DNA from 3 places in the Streptomyces sp. NPDC058741 genome. Region 3 is predicted to be linked to each of the others. Evidence: riboswitches for the same ligand, from Rfam matches in the RefSeq annotation. Region 3 holds a riboswitch; each other region holds the start of a gene.
What was found. Region 3 has a riboswitch for cyclic di-AMP ahead of ACFW6P_RS17135 (M23 family metallopeptidase). Riboswitches for the same ligand answer to the same signal wherever they lie in the genome.

Region 1 (3,261 bases), on a different contig from region 3:
GGGTCCGGGCAACGGACGACGGACCCGTACTCCAAGCTTCTGGAGGAGCGGATCGTCTTCCTCGGGACGCCGGTCGACGAGACCTCGGCGAACGACGTGATGGCCCAGTTCATGCACCTGGAGCACCAGGCGCCGGACCGGGACATCTCGCTGTACATCAACTCTCCCGGCGGCGCGTTCCACGCGATGTCGGCGATCCACGACACCATGCGGTACGTCGCCTGCGACGTGGAGACGATCTGCCTCGGCCAGGCCGGCGCGGCCGCCTCGGTGCTGCTCGCGGCGGGCACACCCGGCAAGCGCTCCGTGCTGCCCGACGCGCGCCTGGTGATCCATCAGCCGGCGCTGCCCGAGCCGGTCCGCGGACAGGCCACCGATCTGGCGATCCAGGCCGACGAGTTGATGCGCATCCGGGCCCGTATGGAGGAACTGCTCGCCCGGTACACGGGCCGCAGCCGCGAGCAGGTCCGCGCGGACATCGAGCGGGACAAGGTCCTCACGGCCCAGGAGGCACTGGAGTACGGCCTGGCCGACAGGATCGTGCCGAACCGCAAGGCCACCATGGCCGTGCCGACCGGGGAGTGAGCCGCCGGTGCTGCCTCCCGAACTGCCCCCGCTGCCCGCCCTGACCGGCGCCGAGTCGGAGCTGATCGACCGTTACCTCGACGTCGTCGACCTGCTCGGTCGCATCAACCCCTCCCTGCCCGGCGACACCTACCGCGGACTGCGCGCCGCCCAGGCACTGGTCGGCAAGGCGACGGCACTGCGCGACGCGCTGGCCCTGATGCACCAGCGGGGCGAGACGGAACTGCACGCCGCCACGCTGGCGCGGGCGCTGCGCGTCCTGGACGGCGAGCGGCGCACGGCGCGGGTCACCCTGCCTACGGACTCCGTGAGTTGACACGGAGGCGACGGTCCGGACGCCCGGCCCGAGGACGGAGCGTCCGGAGCCGAGTCGAAACGGCCCGAAAGACGTACCCCTGTCCGGAGTAGACGGGGGTGCTTTTTTTGGCCCCTCACAGTTGCGCGACGCGCGTGCCCGAAGGGCGGAATGGGGCATTCCACCGCTGGTCCGGCGGCCGGCGGAGCGGTGCACCGTGGCTCGAACACAGACGCGGCCACCCGAACGGGCGAGTGGTGAGTAACAACACAAATAACCGGTTCCGTTGGGATATCAGGACAAGCATGAAGCAAGATCCCTGTCTGACGACAAGCCCCCGCCACAGCGGCGGGGCGGTCCGGGCGGACGCCGAGTCCTGCCGCCGCACGGACGACCGGTCGACGGAAGTGCATCGGCAGGAGTGGAGGACCCAAGCACGACGGGTCGCCGGGACGGTCACGCCATGACCGGATCCGAGCAGCCCTTGGGGTGAAGCCGCGTCAGCGGCCGGGCAACTTCGCCAGCCCGAATCCGACAGGTCATCCTTCACAGGCGGCTGACGAAGGGGTGCGCATGACTGCGCTGAATCGTGTTCCGTCGCTCATGGTCCGGGCCGGTACCGCCTCGGCCCTCACGATCGCCGCCGTGGGCGGCTCGATCGTGGCACCCGGCTTCTCGGCCGAGGCCTCGGCGGCCACCCATGGGACGAAGGCACTCAAGGTCGCGGCGTCCAAGAAGGGCTCGCCCTACCGGTACGGGGCCACCGGACCGTACCGGTTCGACTGCTCGGGGCTCACGCTCTACTCGTTCAGGAAGGCGGGCAAGAAGCTGCCGCGCACGGCCGCCCAGCAGTACAACAAGACGCGCCACATCTCCCCCAGGAACCGCAAGGCCGGGGACCTGGTGTTCTTCCACTCGGGCCGGAACGTGTACCACGTCGGCATCTACGCGGGTAAGAACAGGCTCTGGCACGCCCCGAAGACCGGGGACGTGGTGCGCCTGCAGAAGATCTGGACCAAGAGCGTCTGGTACGGACGCGTGAAATGAACCGCCCTGAGTGCGGCGGCGTCCTGACACGCCACCGCACTCCGGAGCGTGACACGGGTCCGCGCCGGCCGCTCCTGGTGCGGCGGGCGGGGCGGCGGGACGGGACGGGTGCGTCCGGCCTCCGGCACCCCTCCGGGGAACCGCCCGAGGACGGTGTCGGCCCGGCCCCCCTCCGGCACGCCTTCGAGGCAGCCGTCGGAGGAACCGGAAGGACCGGCACCACGCCGAGAAGCGCCCGCACAGCGCCGTCGGCGCCGCTGACGGCGGACGTGCCGGAGAGGAGCGTCAGGCCCGGGGGAGGACGGCCGCGCGCGGAAGGCCGGGACGCCGTACGCCGCCCCGGGCGACGCCGGATCACGGCTCCTGCCGGGCCGCTGTGCTGACCGGCCGGGCCGGGATCGTCCACGGGAGCTCGATCGAGATGGTCTTGCCGCCCTCTCGGGTGGGGCGGATACGGAGCTTGCCGCCGCACTCCGCGGTCAGCCAGCGGATGATGACGAGTCCGCGGCCGTTGTCCTGCTGGACGGCCGCCGGAAGCCGCCGGGGGAAGCGCGGATGACTGTCCGTGACGCCGATGCGCAGTTGTTCGTCGCGGTCGAGCAGGACGTCCACGGTGAAGGTGGGCGACTGGCCGAAGGTGTGCTGGACGGCGTTGGTCGCGAGTTCGGAGATGATGAGCCGGACGGTGTCGGACACTTCCGTGTCCGCCGGCAGCCCCCACTCCGCGAGCATGCCCACGACAAAGGCACGTGCCGCGGAGACCGAGGCGGGATCACTCGGCAGAGTGACGGATGCTTCCAGATGGTCTGCCATGGCGACGTCGCCCCTTTCCCACGGAACCGCAGTCCGACACGGAGCGGATGGTTCGAGTACGGTCCCGGACTGGTGCTTCGCCGCCAGAGTGCCACCAGGACCCTCCCGAAGGGCGGCGATCCACCAAGATATGCATATATCTGTCGCTCAAAGCGGTGAACTCTGCCACGCGAGACCGTATTTGAGTGGCTCGGAAGGAGTAAGGAGGAGCCCATGCAGCACGGTCCCGCGGTGCGCCGCCGGAAACTGGGCGCCGAACTGCGCGCGTTGCGCACCTCGGCGGGGCTCACCAGCGGTGAGGCGGCCCGGCTGGTGGGCTGGCACCAGTCCAAGGTCAGCCGGATCGAGACGGGCACGAGCGGGGTGAAACCGGCCGATGTGCGCTCACTGCTCGATGTCTACCGTGTGGCCGACTCCCAGCTTCGCGAGTTGCTCATGGTGTTGTCGGGGTCCGACGACAGCCGCGGCCGGCACCACTGGTGGCACGCCTACCGAGGGGTGCTGCCGCCGACCTACCGGGA
Region 2 (3,261 bases), on a different contig from region 3:
CCTATCCGCTCAAGGTCACCGTCAGCGGCACCGGCGACCTCGACCCGGAGGCCCGCTTCTGGCACACCGGCGGCGAGAAGGTCCTCTACACGACCGACCGCGGCGCCGACCGCGCCCGCGCCCTCCGTCTGGCCGCCGACGTCGTCCCCCTCGGCGCCGGCCTCGACTGGCGGCGGCTCCTGACCCACCTGCACGACGTGCGCGGCGTACGGCGGCTCATGGTCGAGGGCGGCGGCCTGATCCACACCCAGCTGCTCACCCAGGGCCTCGCCGACGAACTCCAGCTGGTCCTCGCCCCGCTCTTCGTCGGTGATCCGGAGGCGCCCCGCCTCTTCGGCCCGGGCGGCTACCAGGCCGGGCGGCTGCGGCTGCTGGAGACCCGGCGGATCGAGGACGTCGTCCTCACGCGCTACGAGCCGACCGCCCCGGGCACCGGCTCCCTCCCGGCCGCCGCCGACCACCACTGGCTGGCCCTGGCCTGCGACCTGGCCGAGCGGTGCCCGCCGTCTCGGACGGCGTTCAGCGTGGGCGCGGTGGTGGTCGCGGCCGACGGCACCGAACTGGCCCGCGGCCACTCGCGCGAGAACGGCGACCCGGTCGTGCACGCCGAGGAGGCGGCCCTGGCCAAACTCGACCCGGCCGACCCCAGGCTCCCCGGCGCCACGGTCTACAGCAGCCTGGAGCCCTGTGCCCGCCGCGCCTCCCGTCCCGCACCCTGTGCCCGGCTCATCCTCGACGCCGGTGTCCGGCGCGTCGTCACGGCCTGGCGCGAGCCGGACACGTTCGTCACGGAGGCCGACGGCAGCGGCGTGCTGGCGGCCGGAGGGGCGCAGGTCGTCGTCCTCCCCGAGCACGAGGGACGGGCCAAGGCGCCCAACCGGCACCTGCCGGGCTGACGGGCTGACGGGAGGACCCGGTGTGCGCGAGCTGTCCTGCGCATGGCGTATGCTGGTCTCACAACGACGCGGGGTGGAGCAGCTCGGTAGCTCGCTGGGCTCATAACCCAGAGGTCGCAGGTTCAAATCCTGTCCCCGCTACTGAAGGCCGAGGGCCGGAATCCGAAAGGGTTCCGGCCCTCGGTGCTTTCGCCGGCGGTCACCCCCCTTCCCTCACGCTCGGTGAGCGAACGGCCCCGCTCTGCGTAACAACTGACACACCGTCAAAAACCAGTTGCCGCAATGAAGGCGGTCAACTCGCCCGAATTTGCCCATGCGTGACGGGTAAGTCCGCGCGAAAAAAGGTTGATGATCAAGGGGAACCGCTGGAATGCGCACCGCGCGTCCATTAACGTTCGATAACGCAGCGCGGTCGTCCCAGCCGTCACAGAAGGCGGCTCCGTGCGCACGCGCCGAATCCCGCAAGGGAACCGGGGAACCACCACTTGGGGTGAATCGGGCGGATGCCGCCGTGGGAACACGGCCGGTATACGCGCGTAGGAGACCTTCCTGCTCCGAACCCGTCAGCTAACCCGGTAGGCGAGAAGGAAGGAAAGGAGTACGCCCACGTGGCGTCCAACCGGCCTGCCCCCATGGCCCCGTTCGCGACGGACCAGCGCGAGACCGAGACCTTCGGCCACAGCGCCCCCCGCACCGACGAGGGCCCGTTCCAGGAGTGGAACCCCACCGCGGAGTCCATCCGTCCCGTCCGTGGCCGGCATCGTGTCAGCAAGCAGCGCGGCGGGGGACTCGCCCGCAGCTCCACCGTCCTGGGCGTCGGCGTCATAGCCGCCGTGGGTGCGGGTGGCATGGCCACCGCCCAGACCGGCAAGCCGCCGGTGTCGATCTCCGTTCCGGACCTTCCCTCGGTGGGTTCCCTCATCTCGGACGACGAGACCTCCGAAGACGACGGCTCCACCACCCCGCTCAGCAGCCTCGGCACGACCGTCGCGGGCGGCGAGCAGGGCACCAGCGGCGCCGGCGAGGCCCTGCGCGCCCGGATCATGGCCCAGGTCGAGCACCAGCAGGACCAGATCGACACCAAGGCCGCCGAAGAGGCCGCGGCCGCCGCCGACGAGGCCGCCCGGGCCGCGGCAGCCAAGGCGGAGAAGGAGGCCGAGGCCAAGGCCGCCGAGGCCAAGCGGAAGGCCGAGGAGGAGGCCCGCGAGAAGGCCGAGGCCGAGCGGCTCGCCGCCCTCGCCAAGCAGTACACGCTGCCGACCTCCTCGTACACCATCACCTCGTCCTTCGGCCAGGCCGGCGCCTACTGGTCCTCCGGCTACCACACCGGCCTGGACTTCGCCGCCCCCACCGGCACGCCGATCAAGGCGGTGCACACCGGCACCATCACCGAGGCGGGCTGGAGCGGCTCCTACGGCTACAAGACCGTCCTCACCCTCGACGACGGCACCGAGATCTGGTACGCGCACCAGTCGTCCATCGGCGTCAGCGTCGGCCAGAAGGTCAGCACGGGCGATGTGATCGGCCGCGTCGGCGCCACCGGCAACGTCACCGGCGCACACCTCCACCTGGAGGTGCACTCCGGGGGTTCCGCGACCGGCCTCGATCCCATGGCATGGCTGCAGGGCAAGGGCCTCAACCCGTAAGCGGAGCACGCCGTTCGAAGCACCGGCAGCCCTGACGACGCCCCCCCGACGTCAGGGCTGCCGGTTTCGCCGTTCCCTGAAGGGGCCCTTCCGCCCACGGCGTCGACGTGGACCATGACGTCTCCACGCGAGCTCGGCTCCTGCGGCGCCTGGCTCGCCGACCGGCCGACGGTCGTGGCCCCGATCGCCTCCGTCCGGAGGGTGCAGCGGCCGCCCGCACTGCTGGGGGTGGGCGAGGTCGTCCCGGCCGACGCGGAGACCGAGCGGCTCACCACGGCATCGGCCTGAGGCGTCAGGAACGGTAGGGGTTGTAGGGCTGGGCGGGGTACGGCGTCTGCGGATGGCCGTACCCGTACACCCCGGGCACCGGCCAGGGCGGGGCCGGCACCGGGACCGGAGGGGCCGTGACCCGGGCCGCGTGGTCCAGGGCCGGGCGGGCCACCTCGCGGCGCCGCCACAGCTCGTGCAGCAGTTCCCGTTCCCGTACGACGAAGCCGGCACCGGCGCGGCCCAGGCGGCCCCGGTGCCGCAGGAACGCGAGGGACGTCGCGTAGGCCTCGTACCGCGCGACCTGCCGGGCCGCCGCCCGCCCGGCGTGGCGGCGGGCGTACTGGCGGGCGATGCGGCGCGCCCGCATCGAGCCGAGCGCGTACGGCTCGGCCGGGGTCAGCCAGCCCGCCACCGCGTACGCCGGCAGCTCCGTGCGCACGGTCCTCAGC
Region 3 (3,261 bases):
CCCTGGACCGGCTGGCCAAGCTGGTCTCCGAGGGCCTCGAGGAGCTTCCCGAGACCGTCTGAGTATTTCCCGCGCCTGACCCGGCGCACCCTGAAGGGCTCGTCCGCATTCACGGGCGAGCCCTTCGCATTCCCCCCGCATTTCCTGTTCGCGGGCAGCGCAAACAGCCCCCGCGAATATCCCGCTCTTTGTATACGGCTCGCATGTTAATGCCGCGGGCTTCCCGTGTTTACGCCATGTTGCGCATTCCTCACACGCTCGGGGCGCTCCCCGGCGGAGCCGATGTGCTGCCCGGTGGAGCCGATGCGCAGACGGTGCGCGGCCGTGGCGCGCTCGGCGTGCAGCGCCGTGAGCGCCCGCGCGCGCTCGCCGTCCCCGCGCGCCACAGCGTCCACGATCGCCCCGTGCTCGCCCCAGTACTCCGCGGGACTGGCCGGCGGCTCGACGGCGTACATCCACGCGATCTTGTGGCGGAGCTGGGTGAGCGCCGAGGTGAGGGCGGGGCTGCCGGAGGCCTGCGCGAGCGTCTCGTGGAACCACCCGCCCAGAGAGCGCAGGTCGTCGCCGCCTCCCCGGCGGGCGCGCTCCTGGCCCAGCCGGACCAGGCCGCGCAGGACCTTCAGGTGGGCCTCGGTGCGGCGCTGGGCGGCCCGGGCGGCGCCGAGCGGCTCCAGCAGCACGCGCATCTCCAGCAGGTCGGCCGCCTCCTGCTCGGTGGGCTCGGCGACGCACGCGCCCGCGTGCCGCCGGGTCACCACGAAACCCTCGGCCTCCAGGGTCCGCAGGGCCTCCCGGACGGGGACGCGTGAGACACCGTAGCGGCGGGCGAGGAGTTCCTCGGTGAGCCGGCTGCCGCGTTCGTGGACACCCGCGACGATGTCGTCCCGGATGGCCGTGCAGACCGAGTGCGCGGGAATACGCATGACCGACCTCCGCCAATCCCCGTGAAATGCCGACGCGTGACACGTGTTCCGTGACTCTATGGCAATGAGCGGGAATTTCCGACGGCGGGCCGGAAATCAGGGATATTTTTCGGACAGGGGCCGGCTGCCGAAAACCCGAAAGGCCCCGGCTCGTGCGGCCGGGGCCCGGGGACGCGGAGCGGGATCCGTCAGATGTTCACGCCGTGCGAGCGGAGGTAGGCGACGGGGTCCATGTCCGAGCCGTACTCGGGGCTCGTGCGGGCCTCGAAGTGCAGGTGCGGGCCGGTCACGTTGCCGGTGGCGCCGGACAGGCCGATCTGCTGGCCGGGCGTGACCTTCTGGCCCACGGAGACGGCGATGGACGACAGGTGGCCGTACTGGGTGTACGTGCCGTCGTTCATCTTGATCACGATCTGGTTGCCGTAGGAGCCGCCCCAGCCGGCCTCGACGACCGTGCCCGTACCGACCGCGTGGACGGAGGTGCCGGTGGCGGCGTGGAAGTCGACGCCGGTGTGGCTGCCGGAGGACCACAGGCCGCTGCTGGTCTGGTAGCCGGTGGAGACGTACGAGCCGGAGATCGGGGAGACGAAGGTGTTGAGGCGCTTGCGCTCGGCCTCGCGGGCGGCGCGCTCCTTGGCCTCGCGGGCCTTCTCGGCCGCTTCCTTGGCCCTCTTGGCGGCCTCGGCGGCCTGCTCGCGGGCGGCCTCCTCGGCCCTCTGCCTGGCGGCGGCCTCCTCGGCCGCCTGCTTCTGGGCGACGGCCTGGGCGCCGATCTGCTGGGCGACGGTGTCGCCCATGGTGACGACGGGAGTGAGACCGGTCTGCTCGGGAGCGGGGTCGGCGGCGACGGCGGCCGGAGCGGCCACGGTGCCGATGACACCGGTGGTGGCGAGGGCCGCTACGCCCGCCGCGCGGGCGGTGCCACGCTGCATCCGGCTGGGACGTCGGTGCTTCCCGGCGGCGCGGGTGAACGCCATGTGGTGGCTGGTCCTTTCCTTCCCTCTCGCCTACCGGGTTAGCTGACGGGTTCGGAGCAGGAAGGTCTCCTACGGACCCCCTCGCGGCTCGCGCGGGCGTCCGATTCACCCCAGGGACTGCTGATGGGTCCCCGGCTCCCCTGGCTCGCGCCGTACGGGGACTCGGCGATGACTGTCCGGTGCCGCGGGTGCGGCGCACTGCCTGACGAACAGCCCGGATGACGCTAAGCGGGGGCACTTTCAATTCCCAAACGGAACCCCGCTTTTGTAGCGCATCCCACAGGGCAGACGGGCAACCTCCATACCAATTCGGGCGTAAAGGAGCCCTGGTGCCTTCCAGGACGACCAGGGCTCCCGCGCGCGTGCCCCTACTCGGCGGCGACGACCGAGACTTCGCCGATGCCGAGGGCGTCGACCGGCCCCTGGATCTGCGCCGCGTCGCCGACGAGGACGGTCACCAGCCGGTCCACCGGGAAGGCGCTGACGGCCGCCGCGGTGGCCTCCACGGTGCCGGTCGCGGCGAGCTGCCGGTACAGCGTGGCCTGGTAGTCGTCGGGCAGGTGCTGCTCGACCTGGTCGGCCAGCGTCGACGCGACGGCGGCCGCCGTCTCGTACTTCAGCGGCGCGACACCGACCAGGTTCTGCACGGCGACGTCCCGCTCGGCGTCCGTCAGGCCCTGCGCGGCGAGCGTGCGCAGCACCGTCCACAGGTCCTGCAGGGCCGGGCCGGTGTTGGGCGTGTCCACGGAGCCGCTGATGGCGAGCATCGAGGCACCGGTGCCGTCCGGAGCGGACCGCAGGACCTGGGCGAACGCGCGCACGCCGTAGGTGTAGCCCTTCTCCTCGCGCAGGACGCGGTCCAGCCGGGAGGTGAGGGTGCCGCCGAGGCAGTACGTGCCGAGCACCTGCGCGGGCCAGACGCGGTCATGCCGGTCCGGGCCGATGCGGCCGATCAGCAGCTGCGTCTGCACGGCGCCCGGGCGGTCCACGATGACGACCCGCCCCCTGTCGTCGGCGGTCACCGGCGGCACCGGCCGCGGCTCGGCCTGCGACCCGGTCCAGGCGCCGAGCGTGTCGCCCAGCAGAGCGTCGAGGTCGATGCCGGTCAGGTCGCCGACGACCACCGCGGTGGCGGTGGCGGGGCGGACGTGCTTCTCGTAGAAGCCGCGTACGGCCGCGGAGTCGATCGCGGCGACCGTCTCCTCGGTGCCCTGCCGGGGCCGCGACATGCGCGAGTCCGCCGGGAACAGCTCCTTGGAGAGCTCCTTGGCGGCGCGGCGCGAGGGGTTGGCCAGCTCGTGCGGGATCTCGTCGAGGCGGTTGCGGACCAGCCGCTCGACCTCGCTGTCGGCGAACGCGGG

Region 1: linked by a shared signal. The riboswitch ahead of ACFW6P_RS12935 (C40 family peptidase) and the one ahead of ACFW6P_RS17135 (M23 family metallopeptidase) in region 3 are both predicted to bind cyclic di-AMP.
Region 2: linked by a shared signal. The riboswitch ahead of ACFW6P_RS04065 (M23 family metallopeptidase) and the one ahead of ACFW6P_RS17135 (M23 family metallopeptidase) in region 3 are both predicted to bind cyclic di-AMP.

What each region holds. Positions count from the first base shown of each region.
Region 1 is NZ_JBHYQH010000012.1:96,966-100,226, reverse strand. Features, by position in the region: gene ACFW6P_RS12945 (ATP-dependent Clp protease proteolytic subunit) at 1-585, shown strand, start outside; gene ACFW6P_RS12940 (hypothetical protein) at 593-901, shown strand; cyclic di-AMP (ydaO/yuaA leader) riboswitch at 1,279-1,451, shown strand; gene ACFW6P_RS12935 (C40 family peptidase) at 1,454-1,927, shown strand; gene ACFW6P_RS12930 (ATP-binding protein) at 2,282-2,740, opposite strand; gene ACFW6P_RS12925 (helix-turn-helix domain-containing protein) at 2,954-3,261, shown strand, end outside.
Region 2 is NZ_JBHYQH010000003.1:252,399-255,659, forward strand. Features, by position in the region: gene ACFW6P_RS04055 (dihydrofolate reductase family protein) at 1-896, shown strand, start outside; tRNA gene ACFW6P_RS04060 (tRNA-Met) at 964-1,037, shown strand; cyclic di-AMP (ydaO/yuaA leader) riboswitch at 1,337-1,493, shown strand; gene ACFW6P_RS04065 (M23 family metallopeptidase) at 1,505-2,542, shown strand; gene ACFW6P_RS04070 (hypothetical protein) at 2,657-2,830, shown strand; gene ACFW6P_RS04075 (PrsW family intramembrane metalloprotease) at 2,835-3,261, opposite strand, start outside.
Region 3 is NZ_JBHYQH010000018.1:110,512-113,772, reverse strand. Features, by position in the region: gene ACFW6P_RS17145 (HPr family phosphocarrier protein) at 1-62, shown strand, start outside; gene ACFW6P_RS17140 (GntR family transcriptional regulator) at 207-923, opposite strand; gene ACFW6P_RS17135 (M23 family metallopeptidase) at 1,112-1,900, opposite strand; cyclic di-AMP (ydaO/yuaA leader) riboswitch at 1,913-2,078, opposite strand; gene ACFW6P_RS17130 (M16 family metallopeptidase) at 2,269-3,261, opposite strand, start outside.